4 regions of the Shewanella carassii genome follow, and region 1 is predicted to be linked to each of the others. Evidence: predicted binding sites of a transcription regulator. Region 1 holds the regulator's gene; each other region holds the start of a gene.
The links. Region 1 encodes sigma-54, which starts transcription at its own class of promoters, with help from an activator protein. Its sites were predicted from a motif close to GTTGGCACGNNNNTNGNNT; they were not measured.
Positions count from the first base shown of each region.

Region 1 (3,121 bases):
AGGCCAAAGAGATCCACTACAACATAGACAGTCGCATCATGACCTTGATAGGCCAAGCCAAAGTAGAACAGGACGGCAGCGAAGTGACCGCCGAGAAGATAGTCTACGACATCAACAAGCAGCAGCTGGAAGCGGAAAGCAGCGGCAAAGGCCAAGATAGGGTAACTACTGTTATCCAGCCGGAAAACTATCAGGATCTCAACAAAAAAGAACAGCAGCAGGAGCCGCAATGACCAGCACCCTGACGGCACAGAATCTGGCAAAGAGCTACAAGAAGCGCAACGTAGTCAAAGACGTCAGCCTGTCGGTCAATACCGGCCAAATCGTCGGGCTACTGGGCCCCAACGGGGCGGGCAAGACTACCACCTTCTATATGGTGGTCGGGCTGGTACAGAGTGACAAGGGCCGTATCTTTATCGATGAAGACGAGCTGACCCTAGATCCCATGCACCTGCGTGCCCGTAAAGGCATAGGTTATCTGCCACAGGAAGCCAGTATCTTTCGCAAGTTGTCGGTACATGACAACATCATGGCCGTGCTGCAAACCCGTAAGGAGCTCAACAGCGACGAGCGCGAGGAACAGCTCGAACAGCTACTGGAAGAATTCCACATTACCCACATACGTGACAGCCTGGGGATGTCCCTCTCCGGCGGTGAACGCCGCCGAGTGGAAATCGCCCGGGCGCTGGCCGCTAATCCAAGGTTTATTCTGTTGGATGAGCCGTTCGCCGGTGTGGATCCCATCTCAGTTATCGATATCAAAAAAATCATCGAACAGCTTAAGTCCCGCGGTTTAGGGGTGTTGATCACAGACCACAATGTTCGCGAAACACTCGACGTTTGTGAGCGAGCCTACATAGTCAGCCATGGACAGTTGATTGCCGAAGGCACACCCGCTGAAATCTTGGATAACCAACAAGTACGCGCTGTGTACTTAGGCGAACAATTCAGGCTATAGTTAGGATCATGTCATCCGGAGGGAATTCCGGGTATTATAGCCTGTTATTATTGAATTTTTTCATTGAAAAATAACGAGTAGGGATTAGCGGTATAATGAAAGCGTCACTCCAGCTCAAACTGGGTCAACAGTTGACCATGACACCTCAGTTGCAACAGGCCATCCGCCTGCTGCAACTGTCGTCCCTTGAGCTGCAGCAGGAAATTCAGGAAGCCTTGGAAGCCAACCCCCTCTTGGAGATGGCCGAGGACAGCCAGGACGACCCCATTGACGCCCATAAAGAAAACGACAGCAGCGAACTAAGTCCCCAGGAAGTCGATGGCTCCACGGTAGAAACCTCAGAGGCACTGAGCAATGAATCTATGCCGGATGAGCTGCCTATGGATACCACCTGGGATGAAGTCTTTACCGCTGCCAGTGCCTCAGGGCCGGCCATGGGCCGTGAAGATGACATGCCCTTCCAGGGAGAAACCAGCGAAGGTCTCTACGAACACCTGGAGTGGCAAAAGAACCTGACTCCGTTTTCCGATACCGACGACGCCATTGCCACCGCCATCATAGATGCCATCAACGAACAGGGCTATCTGACCCAGAGCACAGAGGAGATCCTCGAAGCCATGGGCAACCCTGAGATTGAACTCGATGAAGTCGAGGCGGTACTCAAGCGGATCCAGCACTTCGATCCTGTCGGCATCGCCTCCAGAGATCTGCGCGAATGCCTGCTGATCCAGTTACAGCAGTTCAACGCCGACACCCCACATCTGGCCAATGCCCGCTTGTTGATTGACGAACACCTGGATCTCATTGCCGCCCGTGACTTCCGCACCCTGATGCGCAAGACCAAGCTCAAGGAAGATCAACTGCGTGACGCCATCAACCTGATTCAGAGTCTCAATCCCCGTCCCGGCTTGCTGGTGCAGCCGATGGACGAAGAATATGTGATCCCGGATGTTAGCGTCTGGAAGAAAAATGGCCGCTGGGTCGTGGAACTCAACCCGGACTGTATGCCCAAACTCGGGATCAACCAGCAGTATGCTGCCATGGCCCGCAGTGCCCGCAGCCAATCAGACAGCCAGTTTATTCGTGGCCATCTTCAGGAAGCCAAATGGTTTATCAAGAGCCTGGAGAGCCGCAACGACACCCTGCTCAAGGTGGCCAACTGCATAGTGCAGTTCCAGCAGGGATTTTTCGAATATGGTGAAGAGGCCATGAAACCCATGGTGCTCAACGATATCGCCGAGGCGGTCGAGATGCATGAATCGACCATCTCTAGGGTCACCACTCAAAAGTATATGCATACCCCCAGGGGAATATTTGAATTGAAGTACTTCTTCTCCAGCCATGTCGGTACCGAAGATGGCGGAGAATGCTCTTCCACGGCGATCAGGGCTTTTATCAAGAAGCTCGTGGCAGCGGAAAACCAGAAGAAGCCCTTAAGCGACAGCAAGATGGCGCAGCTTCTGGCAGAACAGGGAATCAACGTTGCAAGACGCACCATAGCCAAGTATCGCGAGGCTATGATGATACCACCGTCGAACCAGCGTAAGAGTTTATAAATCCACAGTTGGAATTTGGAGGAATATTTCTATGCAAATCAACCTGACAGGACATCACATCGAGATCACCGACTCACTACGTGACTACGTGGAAAGTAAGTTTTCGAAACTTGAACGCCATTTCGAACAGATCAATAATGTGCACGTTGTGCTCAATGTACAAAAAATGCAACAGATTGCCGAAGCCAAGATCCACCTCAATGGCGGCGAAGTCTATGCTACTTCTGAACATGCCGACATGTATGCCGCCATCGACGTTCTGATTGATAAATTGGATCGTCAGGTCATTAAACACAAAGAAAAGCTGACAAAACACTAACGATGGAACTGAGTACCATCCTGCGGCCGGAGTGCACCACCTGTGCCACTCCGGGCAGTAAGAAAAAGGTACTGGAGCTGATTAGCGATCTCGCCAGCGCCCAGTACCCCACCCTTTCCTCTCAAGCGATTTTTGAAAGCCTATTGGCCCGCGAAAAGATGGGGAGCACAGGTATAGGTAATGGTATTGCGATTCCGCATGGCCGGCTGCCTGATATCACAGAGCCGATTGCCGTGCTGGTCAAATGCGAAGAGCCTATCGCCTTCGATGCCATAGACAACCAGCCGG
Region 1 covers NZ_AP024618.1:731,409-734,529, reverse strand. The annotation lists gene lptA (lipopolysaccharide transport periplasmic protein LptA) at 1-233, shown strand, start outside; gene lptB (LPS export ABC transporter ATP-binding protein) at 230-958, shown strand; gene K5621_RS03470 (RNA polymerase factor sigma-54) at 1,054-2,514, shown strand; gene hpf (ribosome hibernation promoting factor) at 2,546-2,833, shown strand; gene ptsN (PTS IIA-like nitrogen regulatory protein PtsN) at 2,836-3,121, shown strand, end outside.

Region 2 (3,121 bases), 1.8 Mb from region 1:
CCAATGGCGCTGGGATTATGCTATCGCCTCTCACGGTGTTGCGGCTCACGCTCCTGATGAAGCGCTGCGGGTACTGGGTACTGCGGTTGACAAGGCGGCCAACGCCCGGGTGAAACTGGCGCAGCTGCTGGCTAAGAAAGGTATCACAGAGCCAGTCGCTCTGCCTGATATCTCCACCAAGGCCAAGGCTCAGGCTGCTCTGGGTATGGACATGAAGAAGATGGTTGCCGACAAGGAAGAATTTAAGAAAAACGTTCTGCCTAAGTGGGATGCCGAAGCCAAGAAGCGTGAAGCGACCTACAAGTAACAGTCGTTAACACTCGTAAATGAAAATCCCCGCACCGCGGGGATTTTTTTATCTTACAAGAAATCAGTGGTAGCCCGTGAGGGATTACAGGCTTATTTGATCAGCTTAAGCAGAGCCTTAAAGCGTTCACCTTCTGCCTGATGTTGCAGTTCAAACAGTAAAGACTCGCTGTTGTTGAGCCTGGCTCCCTGCTGCTTCATCATCTCTATTCCCAAGTGTTTGTTGCTTTCACTGCGGGAGCTGACGGCATCGGCTATCAAGTGCACATCGAAACCCTGCTCGATAAGATCACCACAGGTTTGATAGACACAGACATGGGTCTCTATCCCGGCCAGCAGTACCTGTTTGCGGCCGGTACTCAACAGTGCCTCACGGAACGCCGGGCAGTGCCAGCCACTGAAGTGATGCTTGGCAATCGGCGCAGTGGTCTTGGATAGCAGGGCGGCCAGCGACTCTGTAGTGGGGCCGAGCTTCTGCGGCAACTGTTCCAGCCAGAGCACCGGGATATCAAACAAGGCCGTGCCTTCTATCAGCATGGCCAGTTGCTGATGCAGCTGTTCACTCTTGTCCATTATCTGCGCCAGTTTGCCCTGAACATCCACTATGACCAGCACACATTCTTCTGCTTTTAACATCTTGTTCTCCTTCTGGTTGGCCTTAGGACAGGTGTAAACGAGCCCTTCTTTTGCTTCAGTTAACCTAAGGACATTCAGTTAACGACAGGACAGGGCTTAAGCCAATAGGCCTTAGGTCGTAGATGGTTGCGCTTTTTTTGTGCGCCTAAACCTTAATTGCACTTAATTGGTGCATATCTGCAGCTCTCAACCTGGTCCGTAAAAGCTAACTCTTTATAAAACAAAAAATTAACATTTTGGCCTAATGCTTGAATTGTTTTGGCATAACATCAATCACAGCAAGGCGATTCTGGAGGTCTGGATGAAATTAGTCAGCGCAATCATTAAGCCGTTCAAGCTCGATGATGTCCGCGAAGCGATAGCGGGCATAGGCGTAGAGGGGATGACTGTCACCGAAGTCAAAGGTTTTGGCCGACAAAAGGGGCATACAGAGCTCTATCGGGGAGCCGAGTATCAGGTGGACTTTCTGCCCAAGGTTAAGCTTGAGATAGCCACCAAGGCTGAGAATCTCGATGAGTTGTTGGAAGCCATCAGCAACGCCGCTCATACCGGCAAGATAGGTGACGGCAAGATCTTTGTGACAGATCTGGAACAGGTTATCCGTATTCGTACGGGCGAAACAGACACAGAAGCGCTGTAAGGGGGAGAAGATGGAAGAACTGAGCAAATTGGGTACTACGGTCACAGAGCTGCGTTTTGCGCTGGACACCTTTTACTTTCTGATCTCCGGCGCGCTGGTGATGTGGATGGCGGCGGGTTTTGCCATGCTGGAGGCCGGGTTGGTGCGTTCCAAAAACACCACAGAGATACTTACTAAAAACATCTGTCTCTATTCAATCGCCTGTATCACCTACCTGATTGTGGGTTACAACATCATGTATGTGGACAATGGCGAAGGTGGCTGGCTGCCGAGCATCAGCACCTTGATAGGAGCTCAAGCTGCCGACGCCGACCATGCGCTGGAGTCTGATTTTTTCTTCCAGGTGGTATTTGTGGCCACTGCCATGTCGATTGTTTCCGGCGCCGTGGCCGAGCGCATGCGCCTGTGGGCTTTCCTGGCATTCAGCCTGGTAATGACGGCTGTCATCTATCCGGTGGAAGGTTACTGGACCTGGGGCGGTGGTTTCCTTTCCGAAGCCGACTATGTCGACTTTGCCGGTAGCGGCATAGTGCATATGGCCGGTGCGGCCGCGGCCTTGGCCGGTGTCTTGCTGCTGGGAGCCCGCAAAGGTAAATATGGCGCCAATGGCCAGGTTAACCCTATCCCGGGTTCCAACCTGCCGCTGGCAACCCTGGGGACTTTTATCCTCTGGATGGGTTGGTTCGGTTTCAACGGTGGTTCTCAGTTACTGGTCTCTGATGCCGAAAATGCCAGCGCTGTGGCCAAAGTCTTCGTCAACACCAATTCGGCGGCGGCCTTCGGCGCGGTATCAGCACTGATCGTCTGTAAGATGGTGTGGGGCAAGGCCGATTTGACCATGATACTCAATGGTACTTTGGCTGGTTTGGTGGCTATCACGGCCGATCCATTGTCGCCCTCGCTGCCGATGGCGGGTGTGATAGGCCTGGTAGCCGGCGGTTTGGTGGTGTTCTCCATTGTGGGCTTTGACCGCATCAAGATAGACGATCCTGTCGGGGCTATCTCGGTGCACGGGGTCGCCGGTTTCTTCGGTTTGATGATGGTGCCTCTGTCCAATGCAGAAGCCAGTGTGACAGGGCAACTGTTTGGCGCTGCGGTGATCTCTGCCTGGGTGTTCCTGTCGTCATTGCTGGTGTGGGGCGCCTTGAAAGTGACTATGGGGATCCGAGTGACCGAAGAGGAAGAGTACAACGGTATGGACGCGTCGGACTGTGGTATCGATGCCTATCCTGAGTTTGTGACTGTCAAGAACGCCAACTGAGAGGCCAGGAACGCCAATTGAGAGGCCAGGAACGCCAATTGAGAGGCCAAGAACGCCAACTGAGAGGCCAAGAACGCCAATTGATAAGCCAAGAATGCCAGCTGATAAGCCATGAGTGTTCTTGAGAGATCAAGCAGGCTTCCTTCACCTTTAAGCCATCTCTTGTGAGGTGGCTTTTGGTTAGAGCTGGCTTTGGGGTTACCGGCCTTGTTGTTACCTGGCTTGGCGGGAGTCGGCCAGGAAAAGCGCATTTTGGGGCTATGGCGCTTGATGACAGA
Region 2 covers NZ_AP024618.1:3,390,202-3,393,322, reverse strand. The annotation lists gene nrfA (ammonia-forming nitrite reductase cytochrome c552 subunit) at 1-307, shown strand, start outside; gene K5621_RS15400 (hydrolase) at 400-942, opposite strand; gene glnK (P-II family nitrogen regulator) at 1,244-1,582, shown strand; gene K5621_RS15390 (ammonium transporter) at 1,593-2,843, shown strand.
Region 2: a site for sigma-54 is predicted at 1,178-1,196, ahead of glnK (P-II family nitrogen regulator). Genes of this name have one in related genera too.

Region 3 (3,121 bases), 820 kb from region 1:
CCAAGCCATCCCATTCCACGTCTATGTTACCGCCGGCACTGCCATCCACCTCAAAGGTCTTGATCACCTGTCCGGCCTCATCTTCGACCGTCACCTTGATCGACGGAATTTTCTCAGGCGATGTGATCACCCCTTTGAGCGTGGGATCTTCCGCTGAAACATAACCGGTTCCCGCCGGGATCAACACTTTCTGCCCCACAAGGCCTGATGCCTGCAATGCCTGACTCGAGGTCATTACCGTATTGAGGTTAACTATCTCCTCATTGAGCTTGGAGATACCATCAACAGTAGAAAACGATGCCATTTGGGCAATCATCTGGTCATTGTCTACAGGTTTGAAAGGATCCTGCATCGACAACTGTCTACTCAGCAGCGAGAAGAAATCCTCTTGGGTCAGCTGCTGGTTGTTACTCTTCTTGGCCTCAGTGCCCGATTGAACACTGATATTGTCCTGGAAGGGATTAATTGAATTCACACTCATGGGCTATGTCTCCCTTTACTTGCCCAACCTCAGGGTCTGCTGCAGCATAGACTTGGCGGCATCGGCCACCTGGACGTTCATCTGATAAGAGCGGGAAGCCGAAATCATATCGGCCATCTCTTCCACCACATTGACATTGGGTTTGTAGATAAAACCATCGGCATCGGCCATCGGATGATCCGGCGAATACTCTTTCAACAAGGGCTTATCGCTCTCCACTATGCCCTTGACCTTCACCGCCGCGCCCTGCTGTTGTTGGCCATTGGCCTTAGCCAACTCGGCCTCAAAAATAGGGTGTCTCGCCTTGTAGGTCTTATCGATACTGGAAGAAACGGAGTCTGCGTTGGCTATGTTACTGGCGGTGGTATTCAAGCGCACCGACTGCGCCGACATCCCCGAACCCGCAACATTGAAGATATTGTACAAACTCATGATTAATCTCCTTTCAATGCCTTTTTCATTCCGGCGAACTTACCGTCGAGAAATCCCAGCGACATCTGATATTCGAGCGCATTTTGCATAAAGGCCTGTTGCTCTTTTTGCATATCGACCGTATTACCGTCACCCGTGTCAGGCTGATCCGGTACTCGATACTGCACATGCTCGGCAGTCAACGCCTTGAGGTCGAAATGCTTTTCAGAAGTGGCCATCATACTGACCCCCTGTTGCCGCCCCTTTGCCGCCTGCAACGCCGATGAAAAATCAACATCCCGAGCCTTATAGTGAGGGGTGTCGGCATTGGCTATATTGCTGGCAAGCACTTCGGCACGCTGAGCGCGAATACCCAGAGTGTATTGATGTATGCCAAGGGCCTTATCGAAACTGATCGCCATAAAACCGCCTCCTCTAATGACTCGACAAAGATAAAGCAAGCTTTGTGCCAAATATGGATGTAATAGCGAAAGACAGCACAGCTGTGCGCCATAAAGAAAGGAAATAACAAAAAGGGCCCGTCTAATTCGACGCGCCCTTTACATATTTACCAGTAAAATCAAAAGGTTATTGGTTAGTTTTTCTTCTGGTAATAAATGCCAGGGTTACAGCGAACCATGTCAAATTCGTCGGTCAAACCGGCAATCGATTCGCTGGCACCCAAAAACAGTATCCCTTTGGGATTGAGAGCGGCAGCAAATTGCCGCAGTATTTTTGCCTTTGCCTCCGGGGCAAAGTAGATAAGCACATTGCGGCAGAAGATAATGTCAAACTTACCGAGCAAGGTGTAACTCTCAAGCAGGTTATGCGCCCGAAAGCTCACCAAACGGCGGACATTATCCTTGACCCGCATATTGCCGTTGGGCAGAGCTTCAAAAAACTGACGTTTGCGCTCTTCAGACAGACCGCGGGCCAACGCCAGCTTGTCATACTCAGCGTTTTTACAACGCTCCAGCATGGACGGCGACAGATCGGTAGCCTGGATCATGGCACCGCCCGGCAAAGCACCCGGCTTACGCTGCTGATACTCAAGCACTGTCATCGCCAGTGAATAGGGCTCCTGACCAGATGAACAAGCCGCCGACCATATCTTCAGCGGCCGCCCCAACTTGGTATAGCCCGGCAACAATACATTACCCAAGAGTTCAAAAGGATACCTATCACGAAACCAAAGGGTCTCGTTGGTAGTCATGGCATCAACGACTTCAGCGCGTAACTGGCGTTCGGTGGGTCGCATCGACTGCTTAACGACATCTGACAGGGAAGGCAAACCGTATTTCCCCATCAAAGGCGCCAAACGACTGCGAACCAAGTACTGTTTGTTCTCACCCAATACAATGCCACTGTGCTGTTCGAGAAACAGCCTGAATTGATTGTATTCAGTTTCTGCGAGAGATTTATCTGGCACCTTTGTGTCCTAACTATCCGTGAAAATGTCGCCGTGGCTTGCAACAACGACATTTAAAAACTGGGTCAGCGTTATACCCCAGCCCCATTTGCAACACAAGACATCTCACTCACTATAGTCATAAAAATCCACAGCTGACAGCGACTAGAGACTCAGATGTTTGTTAACTGCCGATGCCAGTTCATCGGGGTTGAACTTGGCAATAAAATCGTTGGCGCCCACTTTTTGCACCATGGCCTGATTGAACACCCCGCTCAAAGAGGTATGCAGTACCACCTTGATATTCTTTAACTTGGGATCATCACGGATCTCGGCAGTCAGAGTGTAACCATCCATTTCCGGCATCTCGATATCCGAAATGATCAACGGAATTTCATCGGCAACATTGTCCATCTCTGCGGCGATGCTTTTCAGCTTTTGCAGGGCTTCCCGACCATCTTTGGCGGTATCTATCTGCAGATTCAACGATGACAGCGCCCGAATGATCTGTTTGCGGGCCACTGAGGAATCGTCAATCACCATAATATGATAGTTCTGCTCTCTGTCGATTGTGAGAGATTCGTCGATTTCCTGACTGATATCTGTCTTGACCGGCGAAATTTCATCGAGGATCTTTTCGACATCGAGAATTTCAACCAGTTCGCCTTCAATTTCGGTCACGGCCGTCAAGTAAGAGTACCGCCCAGCCCCCTCCGGTGGCGGCATGATGGATTCCCAATTCATGTTAATGATCCGCTCAACGGAACGAACCAAAAAGCCCTGTACGCTACGGTTATATTCAGAAATAATGATGAAGCAAT
Region 3 covers NZ_AP024618.1:1,547,804-1,550,924, reverse strand. The annotation lists gene flgD (flagellar hook assembly protein FlgD) at 1-481, opposite strand, end outside; gene flgC (flagellar basal body rod protein FlgC) at 497-913, opposite strand; gene flgB (flagellar basal body rod protein FlgB) at 916-1,314, opposite strand; gene K5621_RS07085 (CheR family methyltransferase) at 1,488-2,321, opposite strand; gene K5621_RS07080 (chemotaxis protein CheV) at 2,466-3,121, opposite strand, start outside.
Region 3: a site for sigma-54 is predicted at 1,348-1,366, ahead of flgB (flagellar basal body rod protein FlgB). Genes of this name have one in related genera too.

Region 4 (3,121 bases), 1.5 Mb from region 1:
TAATATTGCTGATGATCAGCTCACAACTCTGTTGATACTCATTGAGAATGGCATTGAGCTCCTCCAGCGTAGCGCCATCACTTTGCAACAGTTCAATCAATTCATGAATATGTTGTAGTTGGCTACTGGCGGCAGTGAGACAGATACCTATCGGAGTATTGATTTCATGGGCTATCCCGGATACCAGCCCGCCGAGCGCCGCCATTTTCTGTTGCTCGACCATGACCTGCTGGGCGCGCTTCAGTACCAAGAGTGACTGCTCAAGCTCTTTGGTTTGCTCTTTGACTTGTTTGGCCAACTCATCTTTATAACTGCGTTCCAGTTCCAATAATCTTTCTCTGTCGTTCAAGGCCTCTTGCAACTCGGTGCGGGAAAGGTTGAGTTGCGAAAAGGTGGTGCGCAGTTGTTGTTGCATCAAGTTGATGGCCTGAGCAACCCGGGTAAATTCATCCTGTTTTTCCCGGCGTTTGAACTGCAATGGTTGATAGTCCTGCTCCAAATCGAGCTGCGAGCAATACTCACTCAGTTGTAACAGGTGTCGGGTGATCGTGGCCCAGACCAGATAGAGAATGAAGCCTGCGACCAGGAAGGTCTTGATAGCGTTAGCCAGTAGGATCAGTAAGGCTTTGTTGACTAATCTATCGTAGATTTTGGAGAGGTCGGCCTGTACTCTGAGTTCGCCGACATTAAAGGTTTGATCGCCGGTTTGATGTATCAAGGGAAAGCGTTTTTCTATCACTCCTTGGTTACGGTGTTCACCGGCCGTCCATTCCTTGCCGCTATCATCTTCTATGATCACAAAGCTGGTATCCGGCAATTGGTAAAGGCCGTTCAACTGGGTCTTGATGAGCCTCTCATCTATTACCCAAATACTTGCCGCGAGCACATCCAGGTTGGCCTTTTCAATATTGGCAAACTCATTGTTTATTCGGCCAATGTCGCTCTTGTAATCAGAAATCAGCTGTAAACCCGTGGTCACCAGGGTGATCAGCGAGCTGAACAATATAATCGCCAAGGCTAGTCTTCGACCTATGGGGCTGCTGATGAGCTGTTTTAAAAAACTGGGCATTCAACAATCTTAAGTACTTGCTGTAGATAGCCTTAAGCATAGCCTCGCCGCCAAATTTCGTAGTTTTTTGTTATCGGATAATCATGAAGCGTTTCGAATGAACGTGGCACCGTTTTTGCTTGTTTAGTGGTTGGAACAATTTTCTGACGCTGGATAGAGCCATGAAGAGACTGAAATTTGAGGTATTGAAAGAGGGCAAGTTCAAGGCCGCTGCATTGCAACTGACACTGTGGGTGCTGCTGATAACCACATTGCTGCTGTTTATGCCTAAGTCCTTACTGGCTCTGTTGCATTTGGAGTCTTGGGTTGATAGTCATGCTCATTATATTGGCCTGACGTTACTGCTGGCTTTGGCTTATATCGGTGCCTTGGCCGTCAATCTTTTGCTGGATGAAGCTATTGGTCGTCTGAGCGAGCGCAGGATCAATGAAACGATCGAAGAAAAAGTGAGGTTGTTGGATCCTGCCGAGCGCGCGCTATTGAGGGAGTTCTTCCTGCAGGGTGCCAGTGTTTTGACCCTGCCGCAAAATGAGGCTCCTGTGCAGGCGCTGCTAAAGGCACACATACTGGAGAGTCTGGGGAACGAGCGACATTACGCCATTCAAGGCCCTACTGCCGAGTACAAGATAGCCATGGCCGCCCGTAAGCATTTAAACCGAAGAGTGTTGCGTCTTCCTCCGGGAGAACCGAGTCAGGAAGAGTTGCAATACCTTATCAAGGCAAGGCCGCAATTTATCAATGGTATTGCCCAGGTGCGCAAACACGCTGCCTGATATCGGTTAAAAAAGTGGGCAGCCTTAGGGCTGCCCAAACATTAGATCAAAAATGTCATTGCATTTAAAGAACATGGAAATCTAAGGCTTTGCCGACTTTACGATAAACATCCACATAATGTAGGAGATAATACCGATAGTACTGAAGATAACTATCATCGACAGTAAGCCTATAGGGTTTCCAAACATTAGATCCAACCAGAATGCCATCACTGAAGTCCTCTTTCTTGTAAAGTCAAAGCTAAACTAACCAAATCGACGTTGAGCAGAACTGATCTCGATCAACAAATGTTACCTGAGCGTTTAATCTGACAAACTACCTTGTTAAAACATGATTTGAATCATGTTTTGCTGAATTAGGTGGTTGCGAAATTATCTGCGTTAACGGCAAGGGATGTTGAGAAAGGGATAAGCTCAAAGGCTAATATTAACCTCTACACTAAAGGGGTAGAGTGAACGGCGGCGATAACCATTGGCAAGGAGCGTGCGATGCAAACATCCCAAAGCGTGTTGAAACTCATGTTGCAAAGGTGGCAGTGGTTTCCTTTGCTGTTGTTATTTATCTATCCACTTTTTATGTTGTTGAGCACAGCCGCTTATCTTGCCTTTGGCTCATTGTTGCTCGCTCTCCTGTTGTTGGTTTGGCTTGGCGTCAAACAACTCTTCAATCTCAAGCGCTTGGAAAATGCCGCCCGTCATTTCGGCGAGGGTGACCTCAGTTATCAATTATCTGAGCGGGATGCCGGTATGTTTCATTCCGTGGTTCATGGCATTAACCGTATGGGAGAGGATGTTAGCCGAACGATTCTTTCCTTGGTCAATACTGCCGAAGCCATGAAAAAGGTTTCCATGGATATCAAATCCATCAGTGATACCGCCCATCTGGGAGTCGAAGAGCAGGAAAAACAAGCGGAACTGGCCGCGACAGCCATGACTCAGATGGTATCTACCGTACAGGAGATCAGTCGCAACGCCGCCAGCACCGCCAATGCTGCGGAGCAGGCCAAGCAAGCGGCTCATCGCGGCGATCAAACAGTTAGGCAGGTGGTACAACAAATTGATGGTATGTCTGCCCAAGTAGGGCAATCCCAACAAGTGATCGCCAGACTGGCCGAAGACAGCAACAATATCAGCACTATCATTGACACCATTTCCCAAGTGGCCGAACAGACTAATCTACTGGCATTGAACGCCGCTATTGAGAGCGCCCGTGCGGGTGAGCATGGCCGAGGTTTTGCTGTGGTTGCCGATGAGGTTCGTAGTCTGGCGCAGCGAACGT
Region 4 covers NZ_AP024618.1:3,677,069-3,680,189, reverse strand. The annotation lists gene K5621_RS16620 (sensor histidine kinase) at 1-1,069, opposite strand, end outside; gene K5621_RS16615 (superinfection exclusion B family protein) at 1,231-1,842, shown strand; gene K5621_RS16610 (DUF3149 domain-containing protein) at 1,924-2,052, opposite strand; gene K5621_RS16605 (bacteriohemerythrin) at 2,332-3,121, shown strand, end outside.
Region 4: a site for sigma-54 is predicted at 1,172-1,190, ahead of K5621_RS16615 (superinfection exclusion B family protein). Genes of this name have one in related genera too.